4 regions of the Streptomyces sp. NPDC046887 genome follow, and region 2 is predicted to be linked to each of the others. Evidence: riboswitches for the same ligand, from Rfam matches in the RefSeq annotation. Region 2 holds a riboswitch; each other region holds the start of a gene.

Region 1 (3,180 bases), on a different contig from region 2:
GGTGCTGGGCGAGCGCGGGGTGCCGGTGGCCCGCACGCTGACCGGCAACTACGTCACCTCGCTGGACATGGCGGGCTGCTCGGTGACGCTGTGCCGGGCCGACGAGGAGCTGCTGCGGCTGTGGGACGCGCCGGTGTCCACCCCGGCGCTGCGGTGGGGACGGTGAGCGCGGTGCTGGACACGGACGCCTTCCGGCGGTGGATGGCGGCCGCCGCGGCGGCGGTGGAGCGGGAGGCCGGGCAGCTCACGGAGCTGGACGCGGCGATCGGGGACGCCGACCACGGGGCGAACCTCCAGCGGGGGTTCACCGCAGTGGCGGCGGAGCTGGCGAAGGACGCCCCCGAGTCGCCGGGTGCGGTGCTGACGCTGGCCGGGCGGCAGCTGATCTCCACGGTGGGCGGGGCCTCGGGTCCGCTGTACGGCACGCTGCTGCGCCGCACCGGCAAGGCGCTCGGGGAAGCGGCGGAGGTCGGTCCCGGGCAGCTGGCGGAGGCGCTGGGCGCGGGGGTCGCGGCGGTCGGGCAGCTCGGCGGGGCGAAGGCCGGGGACAAGACGATGCTGGACGCCCTGGAGCCGGCGGTCGCCGCGCTGGCCCAGGCGGCGGACGGGCCGGGGGCGTACGCGGCGGCCGCCGAGGCGGCGGCGCGGGGCGCGGCGGAGACCGTGCCGATGCGGGCGCGCAAGGGCCGGGCCAGCTATCTCGGTGAGCGCAGCGAGGGCCATCAGGACCCGGGGGCGACCTCGGCGGCGCTGCTGCTGGCCGCGCTGGCGGAGGCGGCCGGTGAAGCGGACCAGGGAGAGGGGCGACGGGGATGAGCGGCGGGGTCGAGGGACGGGTCGGCATCGTGCTGGTGTCGCACAGCGCCGAGGTCGCGGGGTCGGTCGCGGATCTGGCGCGCGGGCTGGCGGGCGGGGCGGGCACCCCGCTGGCGCCCGCGGGTGGGCTGCCGGGCGGCGGGTTCGGCACCAGTACGGAGCTGATCGCGGCGGCGGCCGTCTCGGTGGACGGCGGGGCGGGGGTGGCCGTGCTGGCCGACCTCGGCAGCGCGGTGCTCACGGTCAAGGCCCTGCTGGCCGACGACGAACTCCCCGACGGCACGCGGCTGGTGGACGCGCCGTTCGTGGAGGGGGCGGTGGCGGCGGTGGTCACGGCGGCGGCCGGCGGCGACCTGGACGCGGTGGAGGCGGCGGCCGCGGAGGCGTACGGCTACCGGAAGAAGTGACCCCCATGGGTGGCCCTCCGCCACCCCGGCGGGATGGCGGAAGCACCGGTACGCGGGTTGTGATGTACCTGGTCAACGCACTAGGGTCACACCGCCTTGGTGTACGGGAAATCCGGTGCGGTACCGGTGCGGCCCTCGCCACTGTGATCGGGAAGTCCGGCTCCACCCTCGGGGGAACCCCTCCGGGAAGCCACTGGACCGCCGCGGGAGACCGCCACGTCCGGGAAGGCGGAGCCGAGGCGGCATGACCCGTCAGCCAGGAGACCGGCCAGGGCGCGTTGTCCATCCACGAGGTGCTGGAGAGGGTCTCCCGACCATGCATATAGCCGAGGGGTATCTGCCCCCCGCGCACGCGGCTGCCTGGGCCGTCGCGTCCGCTCCGTTTGTCGTGCACGGAGTGCGCGCCCTGACCCGCGAGGTCCGGAGCAACCCGGAGTCGACGCTCCTGCTGGGTGCGTCCGGGGCGTTCACCTTCGTGCTGTCCGCCCTCAAGATACCGTCGGTGACGGGCAGTTGCTCCCATCCGACCGGTACGGGGCTGGGCGCCATCCTGTTCCGGCCACCGATCATGGCGGTGCTCGGCACCATCACCCTGCTGTTCCAGGCGCTGCTGCTGGCACACGGCGGGCTGACCACGCTCGGCGCCAACGTCTTCTCGATGGCGATCGTCGGACCGTGGGCCGGGTTCGGCACCTACTGGCTGCTGCGCCGCTTCGGGGCGCCGCTGATGGTGGCGGTCTTCTTCGGCGCGTTCGTCGCCGACCTGTCCACCTACTGCGTCACCAGCGTGCAGCTGGCGCTCGCCTTCCCCGACCCGGGCACCGGCTTCGCCGGGGCACTGGCCAAGTTCGGCTCCATCTTCGCGCTCACCCAGATCCCGCTGGCGGTCAGCGAGGGCCTGCTCACCGTGCTGGTGATGCGGCTGCTGACGCAGTCCAGCAAGGGCGAACTGCTGCGGCTCGGTGTGCTGTCGAAGGTGACCGGCAAGGGCGCGGGCAAGGCCGGCGCCTCGGGTGAGGAGAAGGAGGCGGCCGCGCGATGAGCCGCAACGCGAAGATCAACACCCTGCTGCTGCTGGTGGTGGCGGCGCTCGCCGTGCTCCCGCTGGCGCTGGGCCTCGGGGACCACAAGGAGGAGCCGTTCGCCGGCGCCGACGCGCAGGCCGAGACGGCGATCACCGAGCTGAAGCCGGACTACGAGCCCTGGTTCAGCCCGCTGTACGAGCCGCCGTCGGGCGAGGTCGAGTCGGCGCTGTTCGCGCTCCAGGCGGCGCTGGGCGCGGGTGTCCTGGCGTACTACTTCGGGCTGCGCCGCGGCCGCCGCCAGGGCGAGGCGCGGGCGCTCGCCGCCGAGGGCACCGGGGGTGCGGCGGCCGCCGCCGACCCGGGCCCGGGTGCGGCCCGGGACACCGGGGCTGCCGGGTAACCGGGTGCTGCCGATCGACGCGGCGGCGCACGCCGGCCGCTGGCGCCGCCGCCACCCGGTGGAGAAGGCGGTTCTGGGCTTCGGTCTGACGCTCAGCGCGGTGTGCCTGCCGGCCTGGCCGGGGGCCCCGCTGGTCGGCGCCGCGACCCTGGCGGTGCTGCTCGGCCCGGCCGGGGTGGCGCCCCGGCTGCTGTGGCGGGCGTTCCGCCTCCCGCTGGGCTTCTGTGTGACGGGCGCGATCCCGCTGCTGTTCCAGGTGGGCGGCGGCGCCGGAGCGGTGTCGCTCGCCCCGGACGGCCCGCTGCACGCCGGGCAGCTGCTGCTGCGCACCTCGGCGGCGTCCCTGGGGGTGCTGCTGTTCGCGTTCACCACGCCCGTGTCGGATGTGCTGCCGCGGTTGGTACGGGCCGGGGTGCCGGCGCCGGTCGTGGACGTGGCCCTGGTGATGTACCGGATCGGCTTCCTGCTGCTGGACACGGTGGCCAAGGTGCGCCAGGCGCAGGCGGCCCGGCTGGGGCAGGCGAGCCGGGCC
Region 2 (3,180 bases):
GGCCCGGGCCCGTAGGACGACATCCGGGCTGTAGGCGAGGTCGCGGACCAGGTCGGTCATCCCGCAGGCGTGGATCATCCGTACCGCGACCTGGCTCACCTCGGCCGGCAGGCCCGCGAGGTCCGCCTCGGCGCGGATCGTGGCGAAGGACTGGCGGTAGATCTCCGCCCCGTCCTTCTCATAGGCGTAGCCGTCCGCCTTCTCATGGGCGTAGCCCTCCGCGGAGGCGGATGCGTCGAACCCTGTCACTGTGCTGCTCTCGCTCATCTCATTGCTCATGGAGGGGTGGGCGGGGCCCGGGGACGGTTTCACGTGAAACATCCTGTGCGACAGCGTGTTTCACGTGAAACATCGCGCCGGGCGCACCGGCACGAGTGTGCACCGTCTGCTGGTAAGAGCCCTCACCGGTGGCGACCATGTCCACCCAGTCGCCGCGCGGGTGCCCGCAACGCCGCTCGCAGCCGGACCAGTGGACCGGGAGCCCACCGTCCAGCGGGCGGGCGTCCCCCCGGACGTCGGCCAGCGACTTGGCGCAGCCGGGCCGCCCGGTGCAGGCGCTCACCGTGGCCCAGGGCGTGTCCGGGGCGGTGAGGTATCCGGCCGCCGCCAGCTCGGCCAGCCGGTCCCGGGCGGCAGCCTGGTCCGGCCAGGCGGGGAGGACGAACCCGCGCCAGGGGGTGACCCGTATCTCGGCGGCCGGGAGCAGTGCGCGGAACTGGTCGCCGGTCACCCGGCCGAGCCGGGCCGATACGGAGACGAAACCGCCGTCGAGGATGCCGGGCGGGGGGCCGGAGCCTGGGGAGGGGGTGACCGGCCGGGGGGCGGGGGAGGCCGTCACTCCCGCCCGGGCCAGCTCCCCGGCCACGTCCATCCCGCGTCCGCCGTCGGGTAGTTCACCCACCCGCCAGGCACCGGTTCCGGCGGCCTCGGCGGCGGTCAGAAAGGCCCGGGCGGCGGCCAGCGCGGCGGCCGGGGCGTCGGGTCCGCCGACCTCGTACGCCCGGTCGGCGACGACGAGGAGGAAGGCCCCGCCGGCCCCGAAGTCTCCATCAGCCCCGGAGCCGCTATCAGCCCTGGAGTGCCTATCAGCCCCGGAGTCTCCATCAGCCCTGGAGTCCCCATCAGCCCTGGAGTCTCCATCAGCCCTGGAGTCTCCATCAGCCCTGGAGTCTCCATCAGTCCCGGAGTCCCCCTCGGCCGCCGCCCGCAGGGTCACATCGGCGCCGAGCGCCGCCACATCCCCCCGGCCGTCGTCCACCGCGAACAGGAAGCGCCCGGAGAGCCCGGTCGTCCAGGCCTCCCCGCACAGCAGCACGTCCAACGCGCGGGCCGCGGCCTGCACCCGGGGGCCCGCCAACGGCGAGACCACCATGTTCCGTATCCGCTCATGCGCCTCGGAGTCCGGCAGCAGTCCGGCGCCGCGCAGCAGCTCCGCCAGCTCCAGCCCGCAGCTCTCGCCGAGGCCGCGCAGCTCCAGGTTGCCGCGCGAGGTGAGCGAGAGATGGCCGTCGCCGAGCCGGTCGGCGGCGTCCGCCAGCACCCGTATCTGCTGCTCGGTGAGGACACCGGTGGGCAGCCGCAGCCGGGCCAGCGCGCCGTCGTCGGCGCGGTGCAGCCGCAGCGCCCCGGGGCAGGCGTCACCGCGGTCACGGACGCGGCCGGAGCGGCGGGTCCGTATATGACCTTCGCCCGGTTCGGGGCGTTTGGGTGAGCTGGACGGCATGGCGGCCACCATACGCGCAGCCTCTACTATGCAGACGGCACAGGGTCCCAGGGCCCGAGGGAGGAAGCCCGGTGGAAATCCGGCGCGGTCCCGCCACTGTGAGTCCGGCCGCGGAGGCGGTCCGGGCGAGTCAGGAACTCCCGCCGTCCTCATCACCACCCGGGGCGCGGACACCCCGAGGAAGGCCAGCGCAGCGATGACGCACGCCGACGAGCCGACGACGACCCCCGACGCGCCCGATGCGCCCCATGCGGCCGCCGCACCCGACGCGCCTGTGTCGCCCACCGGGCCGCAGCCGGGGATAACCGAGGGAGCACCGGCGGGGGCCGCCCCCGCGCCGGAAGGGGCCCCCGCCCCGGTCCTCCTCCTCTCGCACTCCGACACCGACCTGCTCAGCGCCCGCGCGGCCGGCGGCCCGGTCGAGTACCGGTACGCCAACCCCTCCCGCCTTCCGCAGGAGGACCTGCCCGCGCTGCTGGACGGCGCCGGGCTGGTGGTCGTCCGCCTCCTCGGCGGCGTACGGGCCTGGGAGGACGGGCTCGCCGTGCTGCGCGACAGCGGCCTTCCGCTGGTCGTGCTCACCGGCGAGCAGGCGCCCGACGCCCAGCTGATGGAGGCCTCCACCGTGCCGATCGGCCTGGCGGCCGAGGCGCACGCCTACCTCGCGCACGGCGGCCCCGCCAACCTGGAGCAGCTGGCCCGCTTCCTCTCCGACACCGTGCTGCTCACCGGCCACGGCTTCGAACCGCCCGCCCCCGCGCCCACCTGGGGCGTGTTGGAGCGCACCACCAGGGCGGTCGACGGCCCGACCATCGCCGTCCTCTACTACCGCGCCCACCACATGAGCGGGAACACCGCCTTCGTGGACGCGCTCTGCGGTGCCATCGAGGACGCCGGGGGCCGCCCGCTCCCGCTCTACGTGGCCTCGCTCCGCGCCCCCGAGCCGGAGTTGATCGACCGCCTCGGGGCCGCCGACGCCGTGGTCACCACCGTGCTCGCGGCCGGCGGCACCAAGCCCGCCGAGGCCCAGGCGGGCGGGGACGAGGAGGCGTGGGACGCGGGGGCGCTGGCCGGGCTCGATGTGCCGATCCTCCAGGCGCTCTGCCTGACCGGGTCCCGGGCCGCCTGGGACGAGAACGACGAGGGGCTCTCCCCGCTGGACGCCGCCACCCAGGTCGCGGTGCCCGAGTTCGACGGGCGGCTGATCACCGTCCCGTTCTCCTTCAAGGAGATCGACGAGGACGGGCTGCCGGTCTACGCGCCGGACGCCGAGCGCGCCGCCCGGGTCGCCGGGATCGCCGTCCGGCACGCCAAGCTCCGGCACATCCCCAACCCCGCCAAGAAGCTGGCGCTGGTCCTCTCCGCGTACCCGACCAAGCACTCCCGGATCGGCAACGCGGTCGGCCTGGACACCCCCGCCTCCGCGGTGGCGCTGCTGCGCCGACTGCGCGCCGAGG
Region 3 (3,180 bases), on a different contig from region 2:
GGGTCAAGGTGTCCAACGGGCAGCTGGCCATCCCGCAGCTGTTCGAGAACATGTTCCCGGACTGGTTCGCGGGCATCGCCTTCGCCGCCATCGGCATCGGCGCGCTGGTCCCGGCGGCCATCATGTCGATCGCCGCGGCCAACCTGTTCACCCGCAACATCTACAAGGACTTCATCAAGCCGGACGCCACCCCGGCGCAGGAGACCAAGGTCTCCAAGCTGGTGTCGCTGCTGGTCAAGGTGGGCGCGCTGGTCTTCGTCCTCACCATGGACAAGACGGTCGCCATCAACTTCCAGCTGCTGGGCGGCATCTGGATCCTGCAGACCCTCCCGGCCCTGGTCGGCGGGTTGTTCACCCGCTGGTTCCACCGCTGGGCGCTGCTCGGCGGCTGGGCCGTCGGCATGGTGTACGGCACGGCCGCCGCGTACGGGGTGGCCTCGCCGACCCAGAAGCACTTCGGCGGCTCCTCGGCGGAGATCCCCGGCATCGGCGAGATCGGCTACATCGGTCTCACCGCCTTCGTGCTCAACGCCCTGGTCACCATCGTGCTCACCTTCGTGCTGCGGGCGGTCAAGGCGCCGGACGGGGTGGACGAGACCCAGCCCTCCGACTACACCGCGGACGCGGGCGACCCGGGCGTGGCCACCGAGCTGCCGGAGCTGGTCGACGGCCCCGAGGCCGAGGACGACGGCCGAAAGGACCCGAGCAAGGCCCCCGCGTAGGGCCGCAGGCCGTAAGGGCCACCCGTTTCGCCTACCGCGGGCCGTCGCACCTCCCTCCGGGGAGGCGTGGCGGCCCGCCGCGCTGCACGCTTGCGGTTATGGACATCACCATCAGGGCGGTACGCCCCGAGGAGCACACCGCGCTGGGCGAGGTCACCGCGCGGGCGTACCTGGCCGACGGGCTGCTGGAGTTCGGCGAGGCCGACGAGTACCTGGTCGCGCTGCGGGATGTGGCGCGCCGGGCCGCCGACGCGGAGGTGCTGGTCGCCGTGGACGACACCGGACGGGTGCTCGGCGGGGTGGCCCTGGCCGCCGGGCCGGGGGCCTGGGCGGACCTCGCCGGGGCGGGCGAGGCGGAGATCCGGATGCTGGCGGTGGACCGGGAGGCGCGCCGCCGGGGCGCGGGCGAGGCGCTGGTGCGGGCCTGTGTCGACCGGGCGCGGACGGTGCCCGGTTGCCGGCGGGTGGTGCTCTCCTCGCACCTGGCCATGGCCGCCGCCCAGCGCCTCTACCGCCGGGTCGGCTTCGACCGCACCCCCGCCCGCGACTGGGCGCCCATCCCCGGTGTCACCCTGCACACCTACGGCCGGGACGTCTGAACGACCCCGGCGGGGGCATACGGGCGGCTGCGAGGGGGCCGTCCGGCGACACCCCGGCCAGAACCTGGGCCGCCCCACGGCCAGGACCCGAGCTGCCCCGCGGCCGAACTCCGGGCGGTACCGCCGCCGAACTCCGGGCTGCCCCGCGGCCAGACCCGGGCCACACCCCGGCCGGACCCCGGGCGGTACCGCGGCTAGACCCCGGGCGCCCCCCGACCGGACCCCGGGCAGCGCCGCGGCCGGACCCCGGGCGGTACCGCGGCCGGACCCGGGCCACACCCCGGGCCGCCCCGCCGCCGAACTCCGGGCTGCCCCGCGGCCGGACCCCGGGCGGCCCTGTGGCCGGACTTCGGGCGACGCCCCGGCCGGGCCCGTACACGGCCCCGCCCCGGCCCTCCCGGCGCCGCGAGGGGGCCATCCGGGTGGCCCCGCGCCACGCCCCGGTCCCGGCCGCCCCGCGCGGCCCCCGGCCTCCGCGGCCGGTCGCCCAGCTGTCCCTTGGCCTGTTCCCGCAGGGTGGCGGGGGCGGACACAACAGGTGTGCGGATGGACACGACTTGTACGGGCCGACACAACATCTGGGGGGTGCTTTCGCGAGCGCCCACCAGATGTATGCTCATTCCTGCTGTCGCCGCAGGGGAATCCGGTGCGAATCCGGAACTGTCCCGCAACGGTGAAACCGGTGTGTTTCCGCCCCGGTACGCGCCCCCAAGCCGTACCGGCCCGGGCGCGCCGTGAGTCCGACGACCTGCCGGCAGCACACTCGGACCGACCGGCCCGGGTGTCCAGACGTCCGGGCCTCGCGGAGTGGGCCGGTGGACGCGAGCCGTGCTGCCCTGTGCCCGGGCAAGCCGCTCTCGCGCTTCCCGCCGCCCGCCTGTCGAGGGCCCCGAGCCGAGCGAGGGAGAGCCCCACGTGACCATCGCGCCAGCCGATCCGGCCTCACGCGTCACGGAACCGGAGCAGACCGCGGGGGTGAGCGCCGACGGTCCCGGTACCGCGCTGCTGCGCACCCTGACCGACCTCACCGCCGACCTGCCCGACACCGACCCCGGCCGGGTCGCCGCCGCCGCGCTGCGCGGCCGGCACGCCGGGTCGGACGAGGCGGAGCTGCGGGAGCTGGCCACCGAGGCGGCCGCCGGGCTGATCTCCGAGGACCCCGCGTACTCGCGGCTGGCCGCCAGGCTGCTGACCCGGACCATCGCCGAGGAGGCGGCCGGGCAGGGCGCGGTGTCGTTCTCGGCCTCGGTGGCGGTGGGGCACCGCGAGGGGCTGATCGCCGACCGCACCGCCGCGTTCGCCGCACTGCACGCGGACACCCTGGACGCGCTGGTCGACCTCGGCGCCGACGACCGCTTCGGCTACTTCGGGCTGCGCACCCTCTACTCCCGCTACCTCCTCCGCCACCCGATCACCCGCAAGGTGATCGAGACCCCGCAGCACTTCATGCTCCGGGTCGCCGCCGGCCTCGCCGAGGACGACTCCGTACGCGCGGTGGACGAGGTGGCCTCCCTCTACCGGCTGATGAGCCGGCTGGACTACCTGCCGTCCTCGCCGACGCTGTTCAACTCCGGCACCCGGCACCCGCAGATGTCCTCCTGCTACCTGCTGGACTCCCCCGCCGACGAGCTGGACTCGATCTACGACCGCTACCACCAGGTGGCCCGGCTCTCCAAGCACGCCGGCGGCATCGGCATCGCCTACTCCCGCATCCGCTCGCGCGGTTCGCTGATCCGGGGCACCAACGGGCACTCCAACGGCATCGTGCCGTTCCTGAAGACGCTGGACGCCTCGGTGGCGGCGGTCAACCAGGGCGGGCGGCGCAAGGGCGCGGCCGCGGTCTACCTGGAGACCTGGCA
Region 4 (3,180 bases), on a different contig from region 2:
GTGGCCGGATATCCCGCCCAGGCAGTCACCGAGCCACAACTGCTCGGCCGAGCGCAGCAGTTCGACGGCTTCGGCGACCGCTCCCCGGCGCTCCGACGCCCGGGCGCCGGCGACCCGGCGGCCGAACACGGCGGCGTCCACCGCGTCCTCGTCGGTCTTCAGCACATAGCCGGGCGGCCGGGTGGTGATGGCGGCGTCGATCCGTACGGCGGTGAGGAGCTTGCGCAGCCGGGAGACGCAGATCTGCACCTGGGTGCGGGCGGTGTCCGGGGGGTCGTCGTCCCAGATCAGGTCCACCAGGTGGTCGGTGCTGACGACCCGGTTCGCCTCCAGCAGCAGGGCCGCGAGGATGGCCTCCTGGCGCCCGGGCGGCACGCGCACGGGGCCGCCGGGCCCGATGACCTGTAACGGTCCGAGAACACGGAAGACGACGGTGTCCTCGGTCTCGGATGCCCCGCCGGGCGAACCAGTCAATGAGTCTCCCAGCCGGGGGCGCACGGGAACAGGGGTGAGAAGCGGTGCGGCCGAGCAGCGGAGCGGTGAGCGTGCGCTGGCTCATTTTCACGGAGGATTCCGCACTTGTCCATGGTGTGTGGATTCGGTGATGGTGAACGGTTTCGGCCTGCTCGCACGAGCGCGGCCGCCGGGGATAGGGCGGGGATAGCGGGGGGTTGCGGCTCCGGCGCACCGTGGAGGTGCCTCCGCCTGGCCGGGCGGGGGGGCGTACGGAAAGGACTGCCCCATGCAGAGCCGGCAAGCCGGGCCCCTGCCGCCCAGCCGTGTCGTCACGGACTCCGGTGTCGACCATGTGCGACTGGCGTACCACTACCTGGACAGCGGCGATCTGGACGGCCTCGGCTCGCTGCTGCACGAGGGGGCGCCGGGCGCCGTCCCGGACCCCGCCCCGTACGGCGGGCGGCACCATATCCAGCGGATCGTCGCCGAGGGTGACTGCGTGGTGGTGATGGGCCGACTGGTGCCGGGGCTGGGCGAGTTCGTGGATGTGTTCACCCTGTCGGCGGAGGGCATGCTGCGAGGCTGCCGCCGCTATCACGCAGGACGGCGATAGGAGCAGGCCGGGCGGGATTCCCCCTGGTCAGCCGGTTCACCCACCCGGTGGAGTGGTCCAGCTCACTTTCCGAATCGTGGACGCGGTCGGACGGACGGTCGACCGGACCCGTAGGGTGGCCGGTGCAGCTGGTTCGCCCCGTCCGCCAGACGGGAGGCGTCGTAAGAGGGAACCCGGTGGGAATCCGGGACTGCCCCGCAGCGGTGAGCGGGAACGACCGCCGTCATACGCACTGGGCCCGCCGGGCCTGGGAAGCGACGGCCAGTAGGTGTCCTCCTTCGGGGAGGGCGGGCCCGCGAGTCCGAAGACCTGCCCGTTGCCCGTGCGCGAAACGACCGCGTACGGCTGTCCCGGTGACCCCGAGGGAGGGTCGGCCCCCATACCAGGCGGAAGACCGCGCTTGCCGCGCGTACCGGTCCCCGCCCGGTCGGTCGAACCTTCGCCGTCCTCGTCCCCGTCTCCGGGACCTCAGGGATCCATCTCGCGAAGGAGATCTCCGTGACCACGAAGTCCGCAGCCGCGGCAGCACGGGCCACCGTGTACGGCTACCCCCGCCAGGGGCGGAACCGTGAACTCAAGAAGGCGATCGAGGGGTACTGGAAGGGCCGGGTCACCGCCGACGCCCTCCGGGCCACCGCCGCCGAGCTGCGCGCCGGGAACTGGCGGCAGCTCGCCGAGGCCGGCGTGCACGAGGTGCCCACCGGCGACTTCTCGTACTACGACCAGGTGCTCGACACCACGGTGATGGTCGGCGCCGTGCCCGCCCGCCACCGGGAGGCCGTCGCCGCCGACGCCCTGGACGGCTACTTCGCCATGGCCCGGGGCACCCAGGAGGTCGCGCCCCTGGAGATGACCAAGTGGTTCGACACCAACTACCACTATCTGGTGCCCGAACTGGGCCCGGACACCGTCTTCACCGCCGACTCCACCAAGCAGGTCGCGGAGCTGACGGAGGCGCTGACGCTGGGGCTGACCGCCCGTCCGGTGCTGGTCGGCCCGGTCACCTATCTGCTGCTGGCCAAGCCCGCCCCCGGGGTGGCCGCCGACTTCGACCCGCTCACCCTGCTGGACCGGCTGCTGCCGGTGTACGCGGAGGTGCTGGCCGATCTGCGGGCCGCGGGCGCCGAGTGGGTGCAGCTGGACGAGCCCGCCCTGGTGCAGGACCGCAGCCCGGCCGAGCTGAACGCGGCCGAGCGCGCCTACCGCGACCTCGGCGCCCTCACCGACCGCCCGCAGCTGCTGGTCGCCTCCTACTTCGACCGCCTGGGCACGGCGCTGCCGGTGCTCGCCAAGGCGCCGGTGGAGGGCCTGGCCCTGGACTTCACGGAGGCCGCCGCCGCCAACCTGGAGGCCCTGGCCGCGGTCGGCGGACTGCCCGGCAAGCGGCTGGTCGCCGGTGTGGTCAACGGCCGCAACATCTGGGTCAACGACCTGGAGAAGTCCCTCGCCGTCCTCGGCACCCTGCTGGGCCTGGCCGAGCGGGTGGACGTCTCCGCCTCCTGCTCGCTGCTCCATGTGCCGATCGACGCGGCGGCCGAGCGGGACATCGACCCGCAGATCCTGCGCTGGCTGGCCTTCGCCCGGCAGAAGACCGCCGAGATCGCCACTCTCGCCAAGGGCCTGGCCCAGGGCACCGACACCATCGCGGGCGAACTGGCCGCCAACCGCGCCGCTCTCGCCTCCCGGGCCGGCTCCCCGATCACCCGGGATCCGGCGGTACGGGCCCGGGCGGCCGCGGTCACCGACGCCGACGCGCGGCGCTCCCAGCCGTACGCCGAGCGGACCGCCGCCCAGCGCGCCCACCTCGGTCTGCCGCAGCTGCCGACCACCACCATCGGCTCCTTCCCGCAGACCGATGAGCTGCGCACGGCCCGCGCCGACCTGCGGGCCGGGCGGATCGACGCCGCCGGCTACGAGGAGCGGATCAGGGCCGAGATCCAGGAGGTGCTGTCCTTCCAGGAGAAGGCCGGGCTGGACGTCCTGGTGCACGGCGAGCCCGAACGCAACGACATGGTGCAGTACTTCGCCGAGCAGCTGACCGGCTATCTGGCGACCCAGCACGGCTGGGTGCAGTCGTACGGCACCCGCTATGTCCGGCCGCCGATCCTGGC

Evidence for each region. Region 2 has a riboswitch for cobalamin ahead of cobN (cobaltochelatase subunit CobN). Riboswitches for the same ligand answer to the same signal wherever they lie in the genome.
Region 1: another riboswitch for cobalamin. It lies ahead of ABZ945_RS28210 (energy-coupling factor ABC transporter permease); the one in region 2 lies ahead of cobN (cobaltochelatase subunit CobN).
Region 3: another riboswitch for cobalamin. It lies ahead of ABZ945_RS03265 (ribonucleoside-diphosphate reductase subunit alpha); the one in region 2 lies ahead of cobN (cobaltochelatase subunit CobN).
Region 4: another riboswitch for cobalamin. It lies ahead of metE (5-methyltetrahydropteroyltriglutamate--homocysteine S-methyltransferase); the one in region 2 lies ahead of cobN (cobaltochelatase subunit CobN).

What each region holds. Positions count from the first base shown of each region.
Region 1 covers NZ_JBEYXH010000041.1:29,560-32,739, forward strand. Annotated here, with positions in the region: gene dhaK (dihydroxyacetone kinase subunit DhaK) at 1-166, shown strand, start outside; gene dhaL (dihydroxyacetone kinase subunit DhaL) at 172-816, shown strand; gene ABZ945_RS28205 (PTS fructose transporter subunit IIA) at 813-1,223, shown strand; cobalamin riboswitch at 1,276-1,511, shown strand; gene ABZ945_RS28210 (energy-coupling factor ABC transporter permease) at 1,540-2,265, shown strand; gene ABZ945_RS28215 (energy-coupling factor ABC transporter substrate-binding protein) at 2,262-2,648, shown strand; gene cbiQ (cobalt ECF transporter T component CbiQ) at 2,653-3,180, shown strand, end outside.
Region 2 covers NZ_JBEYXH010000003.1:189,297-192,476, forward strand. Annotated here, with positions in the region: gene ABZ945_RS05570 (precorrin-8X methylmutase) at 1-267, opposite strand, end outside; gene ABZ945_RS05575 (cobalamin biosynthesis protein CobG) at 269-1,723, opposite strand; cobalamin riboswitch at 1,748-1,882, shown strand; gene cobN (cobaltochelatase subunit CobN) at 1,920-3,180, shown strand, end outside.
Region 3 covers NZ_JBEYXH010000002.1:43,311-46,490, forward strand. Annotated here, with positions in the region: gene mctP (monocarboxylate uptake permease MctP) at 1-722, shown strand, start outside; gene ABZ945_RS03260 (GNAT family N-acetyltransferase) at 821-1,321, shown strand; cobalamin riboswitch at 1,927-2,092, shown strand; gene ABZ945_RS03265 (ribonucleoside-diphosphate reductase subunit alpha) at 2,297-3,180, shown strand, end outside.
Region 4 covers NZ_JBEYXH010000016.1:36,196-39,375, reverse strand. Annotated here, with positions in the region: gene ABZ945_RS17120 (BTAD domain-containing putative transcriptional regulator) at 1-381, opposite strand, end outside; gene ABZ945_RS17115 (nuclear transport factor 2 family protein) at 743-1,069, shown strand; cobalamin riboswitch at 1,232-1,380, shown strand; gene metE (5-methyltetrahydropteroyltriglutamate--homocysteine S-methyltransferase) at 1,568-3,180, shown strand, end outside.